3 regions of the Bradyrhizobium sp. 1200_D9_N1_1 genome follow, and region 2 is predicted to be linked to each of the others. Evidence: predicted binding sites of a transcription regulator. Region 2 holds the regulator's gene; each other region holds the start of a gene.

Region 1 (6,406 bases), 3.5 Mb from region 2:
AATTCCCGGACGGCCTGCGCCGCCCGGAACCTTCGCCATGGACTGGACCTGGTACCTCTTCCGCTTCGACGGCCGCATCAACCGCGCCCTGCTATGGCAGGCGCTGCTGATCGTTGCGCTGCTGGCGGGCTTGCTGGAGATCGTCGGTCAGGTCATCGGGATCCTCGGAGGGACCAGATCCACCTTGAAGCTCGCCATCGACCTCGATTTCGACTTCGGTCTCGACGACCTGTTCAAGCTGGTCGATCCCCGAGCCTCCCGCTCGCTGGCATCCGCCGATCGCGCGACCTCGATCCTCAAGGCGTCCGGCATGGCGCTGTTCTTCTGGATTTATCTCGCGACTACGATCAAGCGGCTGCACGATCGCGACAGGAGCGGCTGGTGGATCGTTCCGTTCTTCGTCGTGCCCGGCCTGTTCAGCCAGTTCGCGGACCTGCTGCCCAACTCAAACTGGATGCTTCCGTTCAGCCTGGCGGTTTCGATCCTGTGGCTGTGGGGCCTCGTCGAAATGTTCTGCCGGCCCGGCACCTCGGGCCACAACCGGTTCGGCCCCGATCCGCTGGCCGACTTCGAGGACAGCTCCGCCGCGTCCCCTGCGCAAGGCTGGGACCAGAGCCGCGAGATCGAAATTGTCCCGCCCAACGCTAGCCCACCCGGCGGCATGCATGTTAAGCGGGGCGCATGACCGATGCTCTCTCGATTGCCCGCGATCTCATCCGCTGCCCCTCGGTAACCCCGGCCGATGCCGGCGCACTCGGGGTGCTTGAAAACGCCCTCAACGCCGCCGGCTTCACCTGCCACCGCGTGACGTTCAGCGAGCCCGGCACCGCCGACGTCGACAATCTCTATGCGCGGATCGGCAGCGAAGGGCCGCACATCACCTTCGCCGGCCACACCGACGTGGTGCCGGCTGGCGACGAGAGCGCCTGGAGCGTCGGCGCATTCTCCGGCGAGGTGAAGGACGGTTTTCTGCACGGCCGCGGCGCGGTCGACATGAAGGGCGGCATCGCCTGCTCGGTCGCAGCCGTGCTGGAGCATCTCGCCGCCAACGGCGGCAAGCCGCGCGGCGACGGCACGGGTTCGATCTCGTTCCTGATCACCGGCGACGAGGAAGACGTCTCCATCAACGGCACCATCAAACTTCTGAAGTGGGCCGCCGAGCGCGGCGAAACATTCGATCATTGCGTGCTGGGCGAGCCCTCCAATGTCGAGACGCTCGGCGACACCATCAAGGTCGGCCGACGCGGCTCGCAATCCGGCACGCTGTATGTCGACGGCGTGCAGGGCCATGTCGCCTATCCGCACCGCGCCTCCAATCCGGTGCCGGACATTTCGCGATTGATCGTGGCGATCTCCGACGAGCCGCTCGACCACGGCAGCGCGCAGTTCCAGGCGTCCAACCTCGAATTCACCTCGGTCGACGTCGGCAACAAGGCCAACAACGTCATCCCCGGCGAGGCCCGCGCAAAATTCAACATCCGCTACAACGACAACCACACCCAGGCGAGCCTGCGCGAGCTGGTCGAAACACGGCTGGCAAAAGCCTGCGGCAACCGCATCAAGGCCCGCATCGTCTGGGAGCCGTCGAACTCGAACGTGTTCGTGACCAAGCCCGGCCCGTTCACCGATCTCGCGGTGTCCGCGATCGAGGAGATCACGGGGCGGAAGCCGGAGCTGTCGACGAGCGGCGGCACCTCGGACGCGCGCTTCATCTCCAGCTATTGCCCGGTGATCGAGTTCGGTCTGGTGGGACAGACCATGCACCAGGTCGACGAGCGCGTGCCGGTGAAGGATCTGGAGAAGCTGACGCAGGTGTATCGGGGGATACTGACGCGGTATTTTGGGTGAGGCGATAGCGCCTCCTGGAATTCCGCTGTCATCGCCCGCGAAAGCGGGCGATCCAGTATTCCAGAGACAGCCGTGATTGAACCGAGAGGCCGCGGCGTACTGGATTCCCCGCCTTCGCGGGGAATGACAGTGGCGGGTGTCGCGAGAGTTTCCCGCCTCCCGTCTCTCTAATAATCTACCTTCACCAGATACAGCCCGTCCGGCGGCGCGACGATGCCGCAGGCGGCGCGGTTGCGGGCCGCCAGCGCTGCGGAAAGGTCGTCCGCGGTCCAGCGGCCTTCGCCGACCCAGACCAGCGATCCCACCATCGAGCGCACCTGGCTGTGCAGGAACGAGCGCGCCGAGGTGATGATGGTGATCTCGCGCCCGTCGCGCAGCACGTCGAGTTGGTCGAGCGTCTTCTCCGGCGACTTGGCCTGGCACTCGGTGTCGCGGAAGGTGGTGAAATCATGCTTGCCGAGCAGGCGCCGCGCGGCCGCATGCATCGCATCGCTATCGAGCCGGCGCGGTACGCGCCAGGCGTGGCCGATGTCGAGCGCGAGATTGGCGCGGGTGTTGACGATGCGGTAGCGATAGTGGCGCTTCACGGCCGAGAAGCGCGCTTCAAAAGTATCGGGTACGATCTCGGCCTCGAGCACCGCGATCGGATGCGGCCGCAGATGCGCATTGAGCCCGTCGCGAAAGCGGCCCGGCGGAAACTGCTTCTCGATATCGACATGCGCGACCTGACCGCGCGCATGCACGCCGGCATCGGTGCGACCCGCGCCATGCACCCGCAGATCCGCACCGGTCATCGCCTTCACCGCCGCTTCCAGTGCGCCCTGCACCGACGGCAGCGTATCCTGCACCTGCCAGCCGAAGAACGGCGCGCCGTCATATTCGATGGTGAGCTTGTAGCGGGGCATCGTTTCCAATTCTGCCGTCATCGCCCGGCTTGACCGGGCGATCCAGTACGCCGCGGCCTATCCGTTCGACCGAGAAGCCTCGGCGTACTGGATACCCCGCCTTCGCGGGGTATGACAGTGTCAGGTGAATTTGGCGCCCGCCTTCAGCGGCACACCACGCAAGAAGTCCGTAGCCTGCATCCGCGCCTTGCCTTCGCGCTGCAGCTCGATGATGCGGATCGCGCCCTCGCCGCAGGCGATGGTGAGCTGGTCGTCGAGCACCTCGCCCGGCGCGCCCGAGCCCTTGGCGAGCTCGCAGCGCAGGATTTTGACGCGCGCGTTCTCGCTGACGCCTGCGAGCTCGGCCCAGGCGCCGGGGAACGGCGACAGGCCGTGGATGTGGCGCAGCACCGCCCGTGCGGGCTTGGTCCAGTCGATCCGCGCCTCAGCCTTGTCGATCTTGGCCGCATAGGTGACGCCGTCCTCGCTCTGCTTCTTGAGCTGGAGCCCCCCGCGGTCGAGCGCGGCCATGGCGCGGACCATCAGGTCGGCGCCGAGGCGCGAGAGACGATCGTGCAGGTCGGCCGCGGTCATGGTGTCCGTGATCGCCAGCCGCTCGGCCATGGCGACATCGCCGGTGTCGAGGCCGACATCCATCTTCATCACCATCACGCCGCTTTCGGCATCATCAGCCATAATCGCGCGGTTGATCGGCGCGGCGCCGCGCCAGCGCGGCAGGAGCGAGGCGTGCAGATTGTAGCAGCCGAGCTTTGGCGCATCGAGGATGGCCTGCGGCAGGATCATGCCGTAGGCGACGACGACGGCGGCATCGGCGTCAAAGGCGCGAAATTCTTCCAGCGCCTCCTCTGTCTTCAGCGTCTTCGGCGTCAGCACGGGAACGCCGAGTCTACGCGCGGCTTCCTCGACCGGGGTCGGCTGCAATTGCAGGCCGCGCCGCCCGCCCGGCTTCGGCGCGCGGGTATAGACGGCCACGATCTCATGGCCGTGCGCGACGAGCTCGAGCAGCGTCGGCACGGAGAAATCGGGCGTGCCCATGAAGATCAGGCGAAGGGGCATCGGAAAAACCTGCGAGGAACGTGATCCAATTTCGGTCATTCCGGGGCGGCTCGAAGAGCCGAACCCGGAATCTCGAGATTCTCAGGTGCGCAATTGCGCACCATAGTTCGATGCTGCGCATCGCCCCGGAATGACGGAGAACCTCACTCCGCGCGCTTGGCGGCTTTCTCGAACTTCTTCAGCACGCGGTCGCGCTTCAGCTTCGACAGATAGTCGACGAACAACACGCCGTTGAGGTGGTCGATCTCGTGCTGGATGCAGGTGGCGTAGAGGCCTTCGGCGTCCTCCTCGTGCACCTTGCCGTCGAGATCGGTGAAGCGCACGCGCACCTTCGCAGGCCGCTCGACCTCCTCGTAATATTCGGGGATCGACAGGCAGCCTTCCTCGTAGACCGACAATTCCTCGGACGAGGCGATGACTTCCGGATTGATGAAGACGCGCGGCTCCGGCTTGGTCTCGCCGTTCTCGTCGCGCTTGGCGAGGTCCATGGTGATCAGCCGCAGCGGCTGGGCGATCTGGATCGCCGCCAACCCGATGCCGGGCGCGTCGTACATGGTCTCGAACATGTCGTCGGCAAGCTTGCGGATCTCCGTCGTGACCTTCTCGATCGGCTTGGAGACCAGACGCAGCTGCTTGTCGGGCAGGATGATGATTTCTCTGAGGGCCATGGCGGGCGATTTAAGCCGGGCGCGACAAGCGGTCAATGAGGCCCGGAACGCGTTAACGATCCGCTAACCATAAAACTTCAGCTTTCGTTAACCATAAAAATTAACGGGGCATTTACCATAAATGTTCGCTATTCGTTCGTGTCGGCAGCCGAATCGGCTAGAAGGACAGGCATGAACGAGATCATTTTCGTGGCTGGCGACTGGCCGGTGCGCACGATCGACGCGCTGATCGGCTTCGGCGTCCTGGTCCTCATCCTGCTGGTTGTGATCGCCGTGGTCATTGCACGCTCGGGGCGGCGCGGGGCGGAACTCGCGATGGCGAATGCCATCCGCGCCGACGAGCTCGAGGAGCGCATCAGCCAGATGCTGCACGCCCAGAGCGAGGCTTCGGGCCGGGTCGATGCCATGACCCAGGCGCTGGCCGGCCGCCAGGCCGAGATGGCACGGGCGGTCAACGAGCGGCTGGATTCGGTGACCCATCGCGTCGGCCAGTCCATGGAGCACTCGACCCGCAACACCATGGAGAGCCTGCACGCCCTGCACGAGCGGCTCGGCATCATCGACAACGCGCACAAGAACCTCACCGACCTCACCACGCAGGTGACGACCTTGCGCGACGTGCTCGCCAACAAGCAGTCGCGCGGCGCCTTCGGCCAGGCCCGGATGGAGGCGATCGTCCAGGACGGCTTGCCGAAGGGCGCCTACGAGTTCCAGTTCACGCTCTCGACCGGCAAGCGGCCGGACTGCGTCGTGTTCCTGCCCGACCAGCGCCCGCTCTGCATCGACGCGAAGTTTCCGCTCGAGGCGATGACCGCGCTGCACGATGCCCGCACCGACGAGGAGAAGCGCATCGCCACGCAGCGGCTGCGCGGCGACGTGATGAAGCATGTCAGCGACATCGCGGAAAAATATCTCGTCACCGGCGAGACCCAGGAGATGGCGCTGATGTTCGTGCCGTCGGAATCGGTCTACGCCGAGATCCATGACGGCTTCGACGACGTGATCCAGAAGGCCTATCGCGCCCGCGTCGTGCTGGTGTCGCCCTCGCTGCTGATGCTGGCGATCCAGGTGATGCAGCAGATCATGAAGGACGCGCGCATGCGCGATGCCGCCGACCAGATCCGCACCGAGGTCATCAAGCTCGGCGACGATCTCGGCCGCCTGCGCGACCGCGTGCTGAAGCTCCAGAAGCATTTTGCCGACGTGAACGAGGACGTCCGCCAGGTGCTGATCTCCGCCGACAAGATCGAGAAGCGCGCGGGGCGGATCGAGGAGCTGGATTTCAGCAAGGCGGACGCGCCCGCGGAGGGCCCGCACCTGGTGGCGACGGGCGCGGCCGAGTTGTTCCCGAGGAAGCTCCAGGCGGGGGAGTAGATTTTTTAGCACACTGTCATGCCCCGCGAAGGCGGGGCATCCAGTACGCCGTGACAGTCGTTGTTGAGCCGAAACGCCGCGGAGTACTGGATCGTCCGCCTTCGCGGACGATGACACCGGTGAGATGGTCTGTATGGGCGCACACCATTACTATGTGTATATCCTCGCCAGCAAGATCGGCGGCACGCTCTATATCGGCGTGACGAATGATCTCATCCGCCGCGTGGCGGAGCACAAGTCAAAGCTGATCGAGAGTTTCACAGAGAAATATGACGTCGCGAGGCTTGTCTATTTCGAGCAATTCGACGACCCCGAGAATGCGATCAAACGAGAGAAGCGGCTCAAGAAGTGGAACAGGGCCTGGAAGATCCGCTTGATCGAGCAGCACAACCCGAATTGGGATGATCTCTATCCTGAGATAGCCGGACCACCATGACACCGTCATGCCCCGTAACTGTCATGCCCCGCGAAGGCGGGGCATCCAGTATTCCGCGGCGGTCGTGAATGAACCGGGACGCCCGTGAGTACTGGATCGTCCGCCTTCGCGGACGATGA
Region 2 (6,406 bases):
GCGATCCAGCCCGCTTCTCACAATACCATTCTGGTTTCTTCAAGGCCGGGACGCCGCGCCGGCGGGTACACCGTAAAAATCCCTTCGCCCGGACCTAAACTTTTGGCAACGTTCCGAAACCGTTTCATGCAAAGCAGGAATCGGTCGATCGACCCGCGCCTCGCAGCTATGCGATTTTAGGATGGTTTTGGAGAGCCGGACGGGTTAGGCGATGAAACAAGGCTTCAAATTCTCGGGAGGATAATAATGAACGAAAAACCCCGCATCCAGCCGGAAAGGAACGTCGAACTCGGCGCCAGCAGCGAGCCGTTCCAGAATCTGCACGAATTCATCCGCAAAGCACGCGCCAACCTCAACCAGAATGCCTGGGACTATATCGTCGGCGCCGCCGAGACCGAGACCACGATGCGCCGCAACCGGATGGCGCTGGACGAGATCGCTTTTCGCCCGCGCGTGCTGCGCGACGTGCGCAAGGTCGATGGCTCCGTCGAGCAGTTCGGCCGCAGGATGCGCCTGCCGGTGGTGCTCGCCCCTGTCGGCGCGCTCGAGATCTTCGATCCGGATGGCGCCGCGAGCGTCGCGCGCGCCGCCGGCACCTTTGGGGCGGCGCACATGCTGAGCTCGGTGTCCGAGCCTGGCCTGGAGAAGACCGCCGCAGCCGCCCCCGACGCGCTGCGTCTCTACCAGCTCTACGTGCGCGGCGACGACGCCTTCGTCGCCGATGTCGTCAGCCGGGCCGAAAAGCACGCCTACGCCGCCTTCTGCCTGACCGTCGACACCGCCCATTACAGCCGTCGCGAACGTGACATCGCCAAGCGCTACGTTCGCGAGAGCCGCCTGCGCGCCACCGGCGGCGATTTCCAGAAAGGCCTGGAATGGCGGACCGTGAAGATGATCAAGGACAAGTTCAAGATTCCGCTGATCCTGAAAGGTATCGCCACCGCCGAGGACGCCCTGATCGCGCTCGATCACGGCGTCGAATGGATCTACGTCTCCAACCATGGCGGCCGCCAGCTCGATCACGGCCGCGGCGCCATGCATGTGCTGCCTGAGATCGTCGAGGCCGTGAAGGGCCGCGCCAAGATCATGGTCGATGGCGGCTTCGGCCGCGGCACCGACATCGTCAAGGCGATCGCGGCGGGCGCCGACCTCGTCGGCATCGGCCGGTTGCAATGCTGGGCGCTGGCGGCGGCCGGCGAAGCCGGCGTGACGCGGATGCTGGAGCTTCTGGAGGACGAGGTGCTGCGCTGCCTCGGCCTGTTGGGCGCCACCTCGTTCGCCGAGGTCAACAAGTCCTGCCTGCATCCGGCCACCGCGACGAACACGCCGAGCGTGTTCAGCGCGTTCCCGCTGTTCGACCACGAACCTTACCGGTACTGATCCGAAAGGACGCAATGACCTCGCTCTCTCCCGGCAGCGCGGATGCGCTTCTGTTCGACCTCGGGCGCGTCGTGCTCGACATCGATTTCTCCAAGGCGATCGCCTGCTGGGCGGGACACGCCGGCTGCAAGCCGGAGGCGATCATTGCCCGCTATGTGCGCGACAGCGAGGCGTATCGGCTGCACGAGGTCGGCAAGATCAGCGACGAGGAGTATTTCGCCTCGCTACGCGCCTCGCTCGGGATCGGCATCTCGGATGCGCAATTCCTCGAGGGCTGGAACGCGATCTTCGCGGGTGAGATGCCCGATGTCGCGGAGCTGTTGCCGCGTGCGGCGAAGCAGATGCCGCTCTACGCCTTCTCCAACACCAACCGGCCGCATGTCGACCATTTCTCGAAGGAATACGCCGACCTGCTCGGCCATTTCCGCGAGCTGTACCTGTCGTCCAGCATCGGCCTGCGCAAGCCGGACGCGGCGGCGTTCGACCATGTCGTGGCGGCCATCGGTGTGCCCGCCAGGCGCATCGTGTTCTTCGACGACCTCGCCGAAAACGTCGAGGGAGCGCGGGCGCGCGGATTGACCGCGGTGCATGTGACCTCGCCCCGCGATGTCGGCGACGCGCTCGAGGCGCTGGGAATCTGATCGAGACGCATCGGCCGGCGGGTGAAACCGGGGAGCTCCCGGAACCGATCTGGCCGAGATGAGGAACCAAATCGCTTTGTACATTTTTATACAGAGTTCCGGGAACGGAATGCCCGCTTCCGGACTCTTGAGTCCGTTGGGACTTCTACAGACGGACGTATCATCGTGTTGGGCAAGACCTACCTCACCAAACAAGCCTCTCTTCTGCTCGAATTCGCCAGAACGACTTCGGATTCTGACCTCTCCGCCAAGCTGATCAGCAAGGCCGCCGACCTGAAATCCCAGGCCGATCCGCTGCCCGACAAGGATCAAGGCCCCAAGCCCCCTGACGTGGCTCCCGACGTGGCGCCGGACCTCCGTCCGGACCGCCAGACCGGTCGTTGACCGATGCTGGCCGTGGCTCCCGTCATTGTCGTCCTTGCCATGGCCACGCTCGTTCCCGTCTTTCTCGTCCGTCAGATCATGCCGCGGCAGAGCTGACGGTCCCTCATGACTGGACGGATCAAGCAGGATAAATCCTGATCCGGTCCCATTTTGCTTCATCGCCCGCGCTCGGCTAGAACTCTTGCCGCCCATTCGTCCAGACTTTCCGAGCAGGAGTTTCGCCGTGGCCTTGATGCCGGTTTCTGACGCGCTCGCCGCGGTGCTGGCCGGCGCGGAGCCGCTGCCTGAAGAGATGATTCCCCTCGACGAGGCCTACCACCGCGTGCTCGCGCGCGACGTCGCGGCGCGGCGTACCCAGCCGCCCGAGGCGATGTCGGCCATGGACGGCTACGCCGTGCGCGCAGCCGATGCGGCCAGGGTCGACGCGCAGCTCACCATGATCGGCGAGGTCGCGGCGGGCCGGCCGTTCGCGGGAGCGGTCAGCGCCGGCGAAGCGGTGCGAATCTTCACCGGCGGCGTCGTTCCCGCCGGAGCGGACGCGGTCGTGATCCAGGAGGATACGGTCGCCGAGGGCAAGCGCATCACAATCAAGGAAGCCGCTATCGCCGGTCGGCACATCCGGCCCGCCGGCGTCGACTTCCGCGAGGGCGACGTGCTCCTGCGCAAGGGAACCCGGCTCACCGAGCGCGACCTCGCGCTCGCCGCCGGGATGAACCATCCAGACCTGCCCATCCGCCGCCGTCCGAAGGTCGCGATCCTCGCCACCGGCGACGAGCTGGTGATGCCGGGCACCACGCCGGGCCCCGGCCAGATCGTCTATTCCAACGGCTATGCCCTGCACGCCCTCGCCCGCCAGGAGGGCGCAGATACCATCGACCTCGGCGTTGCCGCCGATACGCTGGAGGCCACCACAGCCGGCATCCGCCGTGCCCGAGAGAGCGGCGCCGACATCCTGATCACGATCGGCGGCGCCTCGGTCGGCGACCACGATCTGGTCCAGCAGGCGCTGAAGGCCGAAGGCATTGCGATGGCGTTCTGGAAGATCGCGATGCGGCCGGGCAAGCCGATGATGCACGGCCGGCTAGGGGCGATGGGGGTGATCGGCCTGCCCGGCAATCCCGTGTCGTCCTATGTGTGCGGCTTCCTGTTCATGGTGCCGTTGATTCGCGCCCTGTCGGGCCGCGCCGTGATTCACCATCGTCGCGAGCGCGCCGTGCTCGGCCGCGATGTTGGCGCCAATGACCAGCGCGAGGACTATCTTCGTGCGCGCCTGGAGCGGCGCGACGACGGCATGCTTGTCGCCCTTCCCGTCAATCATCAGGATTCCTCGCTGCTTGCGAATCTCGCTGCGGCGCAGGCACTTCTCGTGCGCGCGCCGTTCGCGCCGAAGGCCGAGGCAGGCGCGCCTTGCGAGGTGCTGCGACTGCCCGCCTGAACGCACTGGTCCTGCGCGTTCCGCGAACTTTGTCGCGTTCACGGTAAATTAAGCAGTTGCGGAACACATATCGAACATATAGTGTCCGTTCATGATTTGTTTCGAGCATCTGGCGGCTCGCCGCTGAATTCACCGTCTCGGAATCGAACGACATCAACCGGGGGATTTGGTCGAGATGTTAACGCGCAAACAATACGAGCTTCTGCGATTCATCAGCGAGCGTTTGAAGGAAAGCGGTGTGCCGCCCTCCTTCGACGAGATGAAGGACGCGCTCGACCTGCGCTCGAAGTCGGGCATCCATCGCCTGATCACCGCACTGGAGGAGCGCGGCTTCATCCGGCGCCTGCCCAACCGGGCCCGCGCGATCGAGGTGATCAAGCTGCCCGAGCTGCAGGCCGCCGCTGGCAACCGCCGTGGCTTCACGCCGAGCGTCATCGAGGGCAATCTCGGCAAGGTGCGAGCGAGCTCCAGCGCGGACGAGGGCGAACGCCCCGTTGCGGTGCCGGTGATGGGCCGCATCGCGGCCGGCACGCCGATCGAAGCGTTGCAGACCCGCAGCCACACCATCAGCGTACCGCCCGACATGCTCGGCTCGGGCGAGCACTACGCGCTCGAAGTGCGCGGCGACTCGATGGTCGAAGCCGGCATCCTCGACGGCGACATGGCGCTGATCCAGCGCAATGAGAGCGCCGACACCGGCGACATCGTGGTGGCGCTGATCGACGACGAGGAAGCGACGCTGAAGCGCTTCCGCCGCCGCGGCGCCTCGATCGCGCTCGAGCCCGCCAATGCGGCCTATGAGGTCCGCATCCTGCCGCCCAACCGGGTGAAGATTCAGGGCAAGCTGATCGGCCTGTACCGGAAGTACTGAGTGTGATCCGGACTGGAGGGCCGCGTTAGCGCAAAGTGCGCAGCGGTTTTCCCTCGCGACAAGCGCAGGACGCGCTTGCGCGGAGATCATGCTCAAGCAATCACCTAAAGCGCGCCCCGCCGGTTGGCGACCCGCGCGTTGACGATTGGAGCGGACGATTGTCCGCTCCGGCTGGATAGTCTTTCTGGTTTTGCTCAGATTATCCGGCCCCCCGCTAGCGCTACATCCTCGCCACGCCGCACGAAGCCCTCATCGCTTCGTGGCCCTGGAGAGCGAGGAGACAATCAATGCGCAAGATCGTTTTGAGCACCGTCACGGTGGCGCTGTTCGTAGCATCCGCGTCGCAAGCCTTCGCCGCACAGTCGCACCATGTCCGCAAGGCAACGCAGACGACGAGCGAGCAATTGCGCAATGCCCGCAACGCCGTCGCGCAGCCGTCGCAACCCGCCTGGCAATATTCGGGCTGGTCGGCACCTGCTGGTCGCTGACGGAGACGCACGCCAAATGCACGGAAGCGGTTTTTGTTCCTGAGGCATTTGAAAAAGATATTGTGATGGCAGCCTGCGGACCCAAGCCGCAGATTTGCCTACAACCAAGAAGACGCTAACATGCTTCCACTCTGATAGAGGCCAGTGCCTCCGAAGGAGGCGCGGGTCGCTATCCCTGAATGAGGAGCACCCGATGTGTGACTACAGCCTGCATGCCGTCGCGACGCGTCCCGCACAAGTCGGCGAGACGATCGTCACGACCACCTTCCGCGGCACCTCGACGCGCGGCTTCGCCTCCGAGGCCGACATGTCCGTCGCGGTCTGCCTGCTGCCGGGAACGGAGCTCGCCTTCGCCGACAACGTCCGCTACGACAATCGCTGGATCTGGACGCGCACCATCAACTCCCGCGTCGGCAAGTTCGGCAAGATCGATCCGCACATTCCCGATCGCCATCATGACGCGATCGAATTCCCCGACGGCAAATACGTACTCGTGACGCAACTCGTCGAAGGCCAGCGCGCGACCGTGCTGCAATTGCCGGTGACCCAGCCGGCCGGCGAGCGTGAACACAAGCCGGAGATCATCGCTGACAGGCCGACGATCACACGCCTGCCGATCGGCTGATGTACCTCCCCCCGGCGCAGAGGTCGGGGCCGGGATTGAAATTGCCATCGCCGGCCGTGGCCGGCGAGATGGTATGATTTGCGTCTTCCGGAATCTTCCGCCGAGATCAGGCTCGCACCTGCCCATCGCACGAAGTTTGCGCGGCCCTGCCTGAATTTTGAACGTCCGTTCCGCGGCCAGATCGCCGATGCTGTCAAAGGCTTGAGGCGGCGGACACGTTCGATGAAAACCTTCATTCGCGTCGTTGAACTCTGGGTGCCGGACCGGACGCGTATGCGGCTGGAATTCGGCGGCGGCCTCTACGGCGAAGGGCTGTCTGCGTTCAAGGCCGTGAGCGAGGACTTGCGCTTCGGATACGACGAGGGCCTTCCCGGCAAGGCCTGGGCCAGCGGCCATCCCGTGATCCTCACTAAATTCGCCAACTCCTATTTCAAGCGGACCGACCAGGCGCTCGCGGCCGGCCTCACCTGCGGCGTGGCGGTCCCGGTGTTTTCAGGCGAGTTTTTGCAGGCCGTCATGGTGCTGTTCTGCGGCGACGACGAGGCGCATGTCGGCGCGATCGAGCTCTGGCACAATGATCCC
Region 3 (6,406 bases), 2.5 Mb from region 2:
GCGTTGAGCTGCATCAAATGTGCAGCCCCGATTTTTGGCCCGGCCGCTGACCGCACCAACTTTGCCAAGATTTAATCGCGCGGACGGGACACCGTAAGGTCGCGGCGGCCATGTTGCGTGCAAGGCGACACCTGACCCAACATGGACATTTCGACATGAATGACCGCGTCAATTCCGACATCACCACGTCCCGCAGGATCTTGAAGCCGCGCCGGCTCGCGCTGCTCGGCACCGTGGCCGCGCTTGGCGTGGCTGTGCTGGCGGCATCTCCCGGCTCTTCGCCGCTCGGCGTGACCTCCTTCATCGCGCCGGCCCAGGCCGCGGAAAGCGCTGCGACTCCGCCGGGCTTCGGCGACCTCGTCGCCAGGGTCAAACCTGCCGTCATCTCGGTGCGGGTCAGGATCGACCAGGACAACGACAAGAGCGCGATGCTGCAACAGAACCGGATGGATTCCGACGAGGACGCGCCGTTCGACCAGTTCTCGCGGCAGTTCGGCTTCCGCCTTCCGGGTGGCATGAACGGCATGCCGCGCCAGCGTCACCAGATGGTCACGGGCGAAGGCTCCGGCTTCTTCATCTCAGCCGACGGCTATGCCGTGACCAACAACCACGTCGTCGACCACGCCGAGTCCGTGCAGGTCACCATGGACGACGGGACGAGCTACACCGCGAAGGTGGTCGGCACCGATCCGAAGACCGATCTCGCGCTGATCAAGGTCGATGGCAAGAAGGACTTTCCCTTCGTCAAGTTCTCCGACCAGAAGCCGCGGATCGGCGACTGGGTGGTCGCGGTCGGCAATCCCTTCGGCCTCGGCGGCACCGTGACCGCCGGCATCGTCTCGGCGAGCGGCCGCGACATCGGCAACGGCCCCTATGACGACTTCATCCAGATCGACGCGCCCATCAACAAGGGCAATTCCGGCGGCCCGGCCTTCGACATGAGCGGCAACGTGATAGGCGTGAACACTGCGATCTTCTCGCCGTCGGGCGGTTCGGTCGGCATCGGCTTCGACATTCCGGCCACGACCGCAAAGCTCGTCGTCGCGCAGTTGAAGGACAAGGGTGCGGTCACCCGCGGCTGGCTCGGCGTGCAGGTGCAGCCGGTGACATCAGAGATCGCCGACAGCCTCGGCCTGAAGGAGGCGCGCGGCGCGATCGTCGACAATCCGCAGGACAATAGCCCGGCGGCAAAGGCCGGCATCGAGGCGGGCGACGTCATCACCGCCGTCAACGGCACCGCGATCAAGGACTCCCGCGATCTCGCCCGCACCGTCGCCACGCTGGCGCCGGGCACGTCCGTGAAGCTCGACGTCTTCCACAAGGGCGCGAGCAAGACGGTGACCCTCGCGCTCGGCGAGCTGCCGAACGAGCGGCAGGCTCAAGGCAAGGCCGACGAGGGCAAGGCGCAGCCGGGCAACGGCACGCCGCGCCTCGGGCTCAGCTTGGCGCCGGCCGGCGACGTGCAGGGCGCCGGCCAGAAGGGCGTCGTCGTCACCGAGGTCGATCCGCAAGGGCCGGCGGCGCAGCGCGGCATCCAGACCGGCGACGTCATCCTCAATGTCGGCGGCAAGCCCGTCGCCAATGTCGGCGACGTCCGCGCCGAGCTGGCGCAGGCGAAATCGTCCGGCAAGAACAGCGTGCTGTTGCAGATCAGAAGCGCGGACGCGACCCGGTTCGTCGCGGTGCCGCTCGCGTAAGTCGAGCTCCACCAGCGCAAATCCAAAAGGGCGGCCTTCGGGCCGCCTTTTCTCGTTTGCATCCGGGATACCAACAGCCCGCCGATAACATTCTCGTTAACGGCAGCATTGGTGACGGGTTCGTCCGAAAAAGCCGCGTTCGCTCGTCAGAGTTCGAAATCGCGTGTCGCCTTGGCGGCAATGAAGACGCCAAGGCGAGCTGCTAGAGTGGAACTTCGGACGTCCGGCCGTTTTGTGGAACCGGCCGGCGGTTCGTATTTGATCGGTGCCGACATGGATCGATTGAAGCTCTCGCTGAGATGTGCGCTGCTCGTGGCGCCGCTCGTACTGTCGGCTGGAAGCGCCCTGGGGCGTGATGACGGCCGCTACGCCGATTCGCCGCTCAAGCCCTGGTTCGACAGTCTGCGCAGCCATCTCGGCCCGTGCTGCTCGGATGCCGACGGATTTGCCGTCTCCGATCCCGATTGGGAATCGCATGACGGGCACTATCGCGTCCGCCTCGATGGGCAGTGGGTCGATGTGCCCGATGAAGCCGTCATCACCGAGCCGAACCGCGCCGGTCGCACCATGGTGTGGCCGGTGAAGACCGCGTTTGGCATCTCGATCCGCTGCTTCATGCCGGGCAGCATGATCTAGCGCCGATTGCCACTACCGCTTGGCGGATTTGCGCTTGGACTTTTTCTTGGCTGCTCTCTTGGCCGTCTTCTTCTTGGCAGTTTTCTTCGAGGCCTTTTTCGGGACCTTCTTGCCTTTCTTGCGCGCCTTCGACAGGCCGATTGCGATCGCCTGCTTGCGGCTCTTCACGCGTCCGCCGCGACCACCGCGGCCGCTCTTGGCCGTGCCCTTCTTGTAGCGCCGCATTTCGCTTTCGACATCGCTCCCGGCGCTGCGCGAGTAACGGCGCTTCTTTGCCTTGCGTGCCATTCAGATTCTCCCTTGGCCGGGAGAAAACCATTCGACACAGGCATGGTTCCGAAGGCGCGCCCGCAACGTCCGGATGCGCGACGCAGCCTGGCTAGAAGGAATTCGCCAGTTCGATCTCCGCCTCGAGCACCTGGATGCGGCGCGCAGCTTCAGTGAAGGACAGACCCCGATCATATTGCGTGGGCTGATAGGCCTCCTCGCTGAGCCGCTTCAACCTCAGGCCTTGTGCCCGCGTCATCTGCTCCGCGAGGAAAACCCTGGCGTCGTATTTACCTTGAACCTGCATCTGGCCTCTCCGTTCTGAAATCGTGACTTGACTATATGTTCTTATTTTGTTCTAACAAGCCATGGACAACAGAATTAATGAAATTCGACGTAAGATCAGTGCCTTGAGGCTGGAAATGGCCGATGTCGAGGCGTCCGTGCGCGAGCTCGTCGACCGCGATCGCGACTGCACAGAAAAGGCCCTGGCGCAGATGGATCTGCGCCGGAAAATCAATCTGCTGATCGGCGAATGGAAGGCGGCTGGCGGTGGTGATGTCCTGCCGGATGTTCGCGATCGTGTACGTCTTCGTTCCCTCAAGAAAGCCGCTGATCCCGCGCGCGCAATCGTGCGTCGCTGAGACATTTGGGAGCATGCCGTGGAGGAAGACCCGGACACGTACCGGATCTTGAGACTGCGCGCCGAGATCCTGGAGCTGGGGTCCGCGATCCGGCAATTGCAGCGTGAGGGTCTCGACGACGCTGCGGCCCAGCTTCTGATCGCGCGCAAGCGGGCGCGGCTCGACCATCTCGTGAAGACAAACTCCGCAGGCGGCCCGAACATCGCCGACATCCGGCGCAGCTAAAGGCGTGCGCCGACGATGTGGCGTGAGAAGGATTGTATCGAACAGCAAAGCAAGAAGGCCCCGCGATCACGGGGCCTTCGATGAACGGCGGCGAGTCTACTTGGTGTTGCCAGTACCCTTGTTCGTCATGGTGCCGCCCTGATCGGAGCCGGGACCGGAGCCGCCCTGACCGGAAGGATCGGCGCCCTTGGATTTCGTGTTGGCGCCCGTCGTCTGCGAGGACGACGTCGAGGACTCATGTTTCGCCTTGTGCGACTTCGCCTGTGCGGCGAACGGGGCGGCGGCGAGGCCGGTTGCCAACATCACGGCGAGGGCGAGCTTGGTCGTCTTCATGCGCAGGAACTCCCTGAGTTAAAATGACGCAGGCAGCCAACTGCCATTCGCCGCAGGAGTTCCCGGCAAAGCAGCCTCGCGGGTTTCACGCGCGCTTCAAAATTCCTTGTCCTCGGCGATGATGAACACGATGCCCGTGAGCATCGCGCCGATCGCGAACGTCGTCACCAGCGTGACGACGAAAACGGCCGCGGCTGAATCTCCGCCATGGTTCAGCAAATTTGCCACCGCCGGGTTGGACAGAATGAGCACGAGACCGAAGGCGAGGCCGATCGCCGCGCCCATCATCGCGTGCGTCAAGAGCGTGATGATGCCGGAAGGAGAGATCAGCCTTGGCGACTTTTTCGGCGACTTTTTCGCGCCCATGGAACCGCCCTCGATCTTGCATGCAACGCAGCCGGCGATTGCGGGTTCCATCGGCATGAACGATTTGTCACGTCGGGCTTCATCCGACGTTCATGCCCACCTTGCGACCATGGAGCCCGTCAACACGGGAACATTCGATATGGGTAAGGTTGTCTTTCTCTATCGCTCGCTGGCCTATCGAAACGCGGCCGCCGACATGCTGCGCAAGGCGCGCAAGCTGCCGCGCGGTGCCGAGCGAAGCGCGGCCCGCCGCTATGCGATGGCGTTACGCGATCTCGCGCAAACGGAAGCTTGGCTCGAAGGGCGCATCGCCCATGAACCTCGGCCGGTGCGGCGCATGAAGGTCGCCGCGTCGGGTTAACCCGACGCGCGCTGGAGCGCGAGGGAGGTGGTGCCCTCGAACTTGCCGTGCGCGGCGCCGGTTGGGGTCTTCCGGGTCAACGGCACTTCCAGGCGGCACAACAGGCCCTCGGCGCGCCAATCGAATTGCGCCTTTCCGCCGAGCTGGGACTCGACGCTCGCAAGCAGGCTCCGCGTGCCGAAGCCGCGAGATTTCGGCGTCCTCACCAGCGGACCGCCGGATTCCTCCCAGATCAGTGTGAGGTGATCCTCCTCGACCTGCCAGCCGATCATGAGCCGGCCCGACCGCGTCGAGAGCGCGCCATACTTGGCCGAGTTGGTGAAAAGCTCGTGCAGCGCGAGCGCCAGCGTCTGGGCGGTTGCCGGCAGCAACTGAACCTCGGGCCCCGCCAGCTTGATCTGGCCACCGAGCGAGTAGGGCGCGAGCTCCTCGTCGATCAGCTTCGAGAGTTCGGCGCCCTGCCAGCTCGACAGCGACAGGATCGTATGCACGCGCGCCAGCGCGTTGATGCGTCCCTCGACGGCGTTGACGTAGGCCTTGACCTCGTCGGCACGGGTGAGACGCACGATCGATTGCGCCAGCGCCAGCGCATTCTTGGCGCGATGATCGACTTCCCGCGCCAGCAGATTCTGCCGCTCCTCGGCCCGCTTGCGCTCGGTGATGTCCACGGTGACACCGCTCACGCGCACCACGCGGCCGCTATTGTCGGCGGTGGCGGCAGCCGTGCCGACACACCAGCGCACATCGCCGTCGGGCCGCACAATGCGGAATTCCGTCTCATAGGCGCGTGTGCCCTTGCTGAATTCGGCGATCGCCTTGCGCAATTGGTCGACGTCATCGGGATGCAACAGTGCCTGAACGTTGGCCGGATTGACCTCGAAGCTCTCCGGGCTCACGCCAAAGATGCGATACTGCCCCTCGTCCCACATCCAGTCGCCGCTGACCCAGTCCCAGTCCCATGATCCCATCTTGCCGGCGGCGATCGCCATGCTGCGACGCTCTTCGCTCTCGCGCAGCTTCGCCGTGGAGTTCTCCAATTCCGCGGTGCGTGCACGGACACGGTCTTCGAGATCGTGGTTCAGCCGTTCGAGCTCGCGGGTCTTCCGGTACAGCTCGGCAAACACCTTGACTTTGGCGCGCAGCACCTCCGGCACGACCGGCACCGGAACATAGTCGACCGCACCCATCTCATAGCCGCGCAACCGGTCGATGTCGCTCACCTGAATGGCCGAGATGAAGATCATCGCCGTCTTCTGGAAGCGCGGATGCTCCCGGATCATCGCCGCGAGCTCGAAGCCGTCGAGCTCGGGCATGCAGACGTCGACCAGGATCACCGCGATCTCGGTCTTGAGCAGAACCTCCAGCGCTTCGCGGCCGGACGAGGCGATCACGAGGTTCTCGCCGAGTTCCTTCAAGATCACCTCATAGGCGAGCAGCTTGGCCGGCTGGTCGTCGACGAGGAGGATGTTGACCTTTTCGTGGTCCATTCGCGCATCCAGCTCAGCGGTGCAGCCACATGCGGATCGCAAGCAGCAATTGATCGGTGTTGACGGGCTTGGCGAGGTAGTCGGACGCGCCGGCCTCCAGGCATTTCTCGCGGTCGCCCTTCATCGCCTTGGCGGTCAGCGCGATGATCGGCAGGCGCAAGAAGGCCGGGTTCTCGCGGATCACGCCGATGGTCTGATATCCATCCATCTGAGGCATCATGATGTCCATCAGGACGATGGCGATTTCCGGGTTGGACTCGACCAGCGTCACCGCCTCGCGGCCGGTGGTCGCCGTCAGCACCTTCATGCCGCGCCGTTCCAGCACGCTCGACAACGCGAAGATGTTGCGGGCGTCGTCGTCGACGAGCAGCGCGGTCTTGCCGATCAGGT

Evidence for each region. Region 2 encodes LexA, which represses DNA repair genes until DNA is damaged. Its sites were predicted from a motif close to TGTTCNNNNTGTGTTCNG; they were not measured.
Region 1: AB5K84_RS05515 (DNA recombination protein RmuC) is a predicted target of LexA. The motif match lies at 4,600-4,617, and genes of this name have one in related genera.
Region 3: AB5K84_RS34240 (DUF3072 domain-containing protein) is a predicted target of LexA. The motif match lies at 2,944-2,961, and genes of this name have one in related genera.

The regions. Positions count from the first base shown of each region.
Region 1 is NZ_CP197226.1:1,134,532-1,140,937, reverse strand. Features, by position in the region: gene AB5K84_RS05540 (DUF805 domain-containing protein) at 38-685, shown strand; gene dapE (succinyl-diaminopimelate desuccinylase) at 682-1,848, shown strand; gene truA (tRNA pseudouridine(38-40) synthase TruA) at 2,016-2,753, opposite strand; gene fmt (methionyl-tRNA formyltransferase) at 2,874-3,809, opposite strand; gene def (peptide deformylase) at 3,953-4,477, opposite strand; gene AB5K84_RS05515 (DNA recombination protein RmuC) at 4,649-5,851, shown strand; gene AB5K84_RS05510 (GIY-YIG nuclease family protein) at 5,985-6,287, shown strand.
Region 2 is NZ_CP197226.1:4,625,540-4,631,945, reverse strand. Features, by position in the region: gene AB5K84_RS22300 (alpha-hydroxy acid oxidase) at 247-1,380, shown strand; gene AB5K84_RS22295 (HAD family hydrolase) at 1,395-2,021, shown strand; gene AB5K84_RS22290 (hypothetical protein) at 2,187-2,405, shown strand; gene AB5K84_RS22285 (molybdopterin molybdotransferase MoeA) at 2,629-3,840, shown strand; gene lexA (transcriptional repressor LexA) at 4,016-4,711, shown strand; gene AB5K84_RS22275 (hypothetical protein) at 4,999-5,199, shown strand; gene AB5K84_RS22270 (hypothetical protein) at 5,393-5,824, shown strand; gene AB5K84_RS22265 (GAF domain-containing protein) at 6,047-6,406, shown strand, end outside.
Region 3 is NZ_CP197226.1:7,167,182-7,173,587, reverse strand. Features, by position in the region: gene AB5K84_RS34255 (Do family serine endopeptidase) at 156-1,697, shown strand; gene AB5K84_RS34250 (hypothetical protein) at 1,971-2,333, shown strand; gene AB5K84_RS34245 (DUF6496 domain-containing protein) at 2,346-2,621, opposite strand; gene AB5K84_RS34240 (DUF3072 domain-containing protein) at 2,713-2,907, opposite strand; gene AB5K84_RS34235 (hypothetical protein) at 3,023-3,244, shown strand; gene AB5K84_RS34230 (hypothetical protein) at 3,263-3,469, shown strand; gene AB5K84_RS34225 (hypothetical protein) at 3,566-3,802, opposite strand; gene AB5K84_RS34220 (hypothetical protein) at 3,899-4,168, opposite strand; gene AB5K84_RS34215 (hypothetical protein) at 4,110-4,529, shown strand; gene AB5K84_RS34210 (HWE histidine kinase domain-containing protein) at 4,526-6,016, opposite strand; gene AB5K84_RS34205 (HAMP domain-containing protein) at 6,030-6,406, opposite strand, start outside.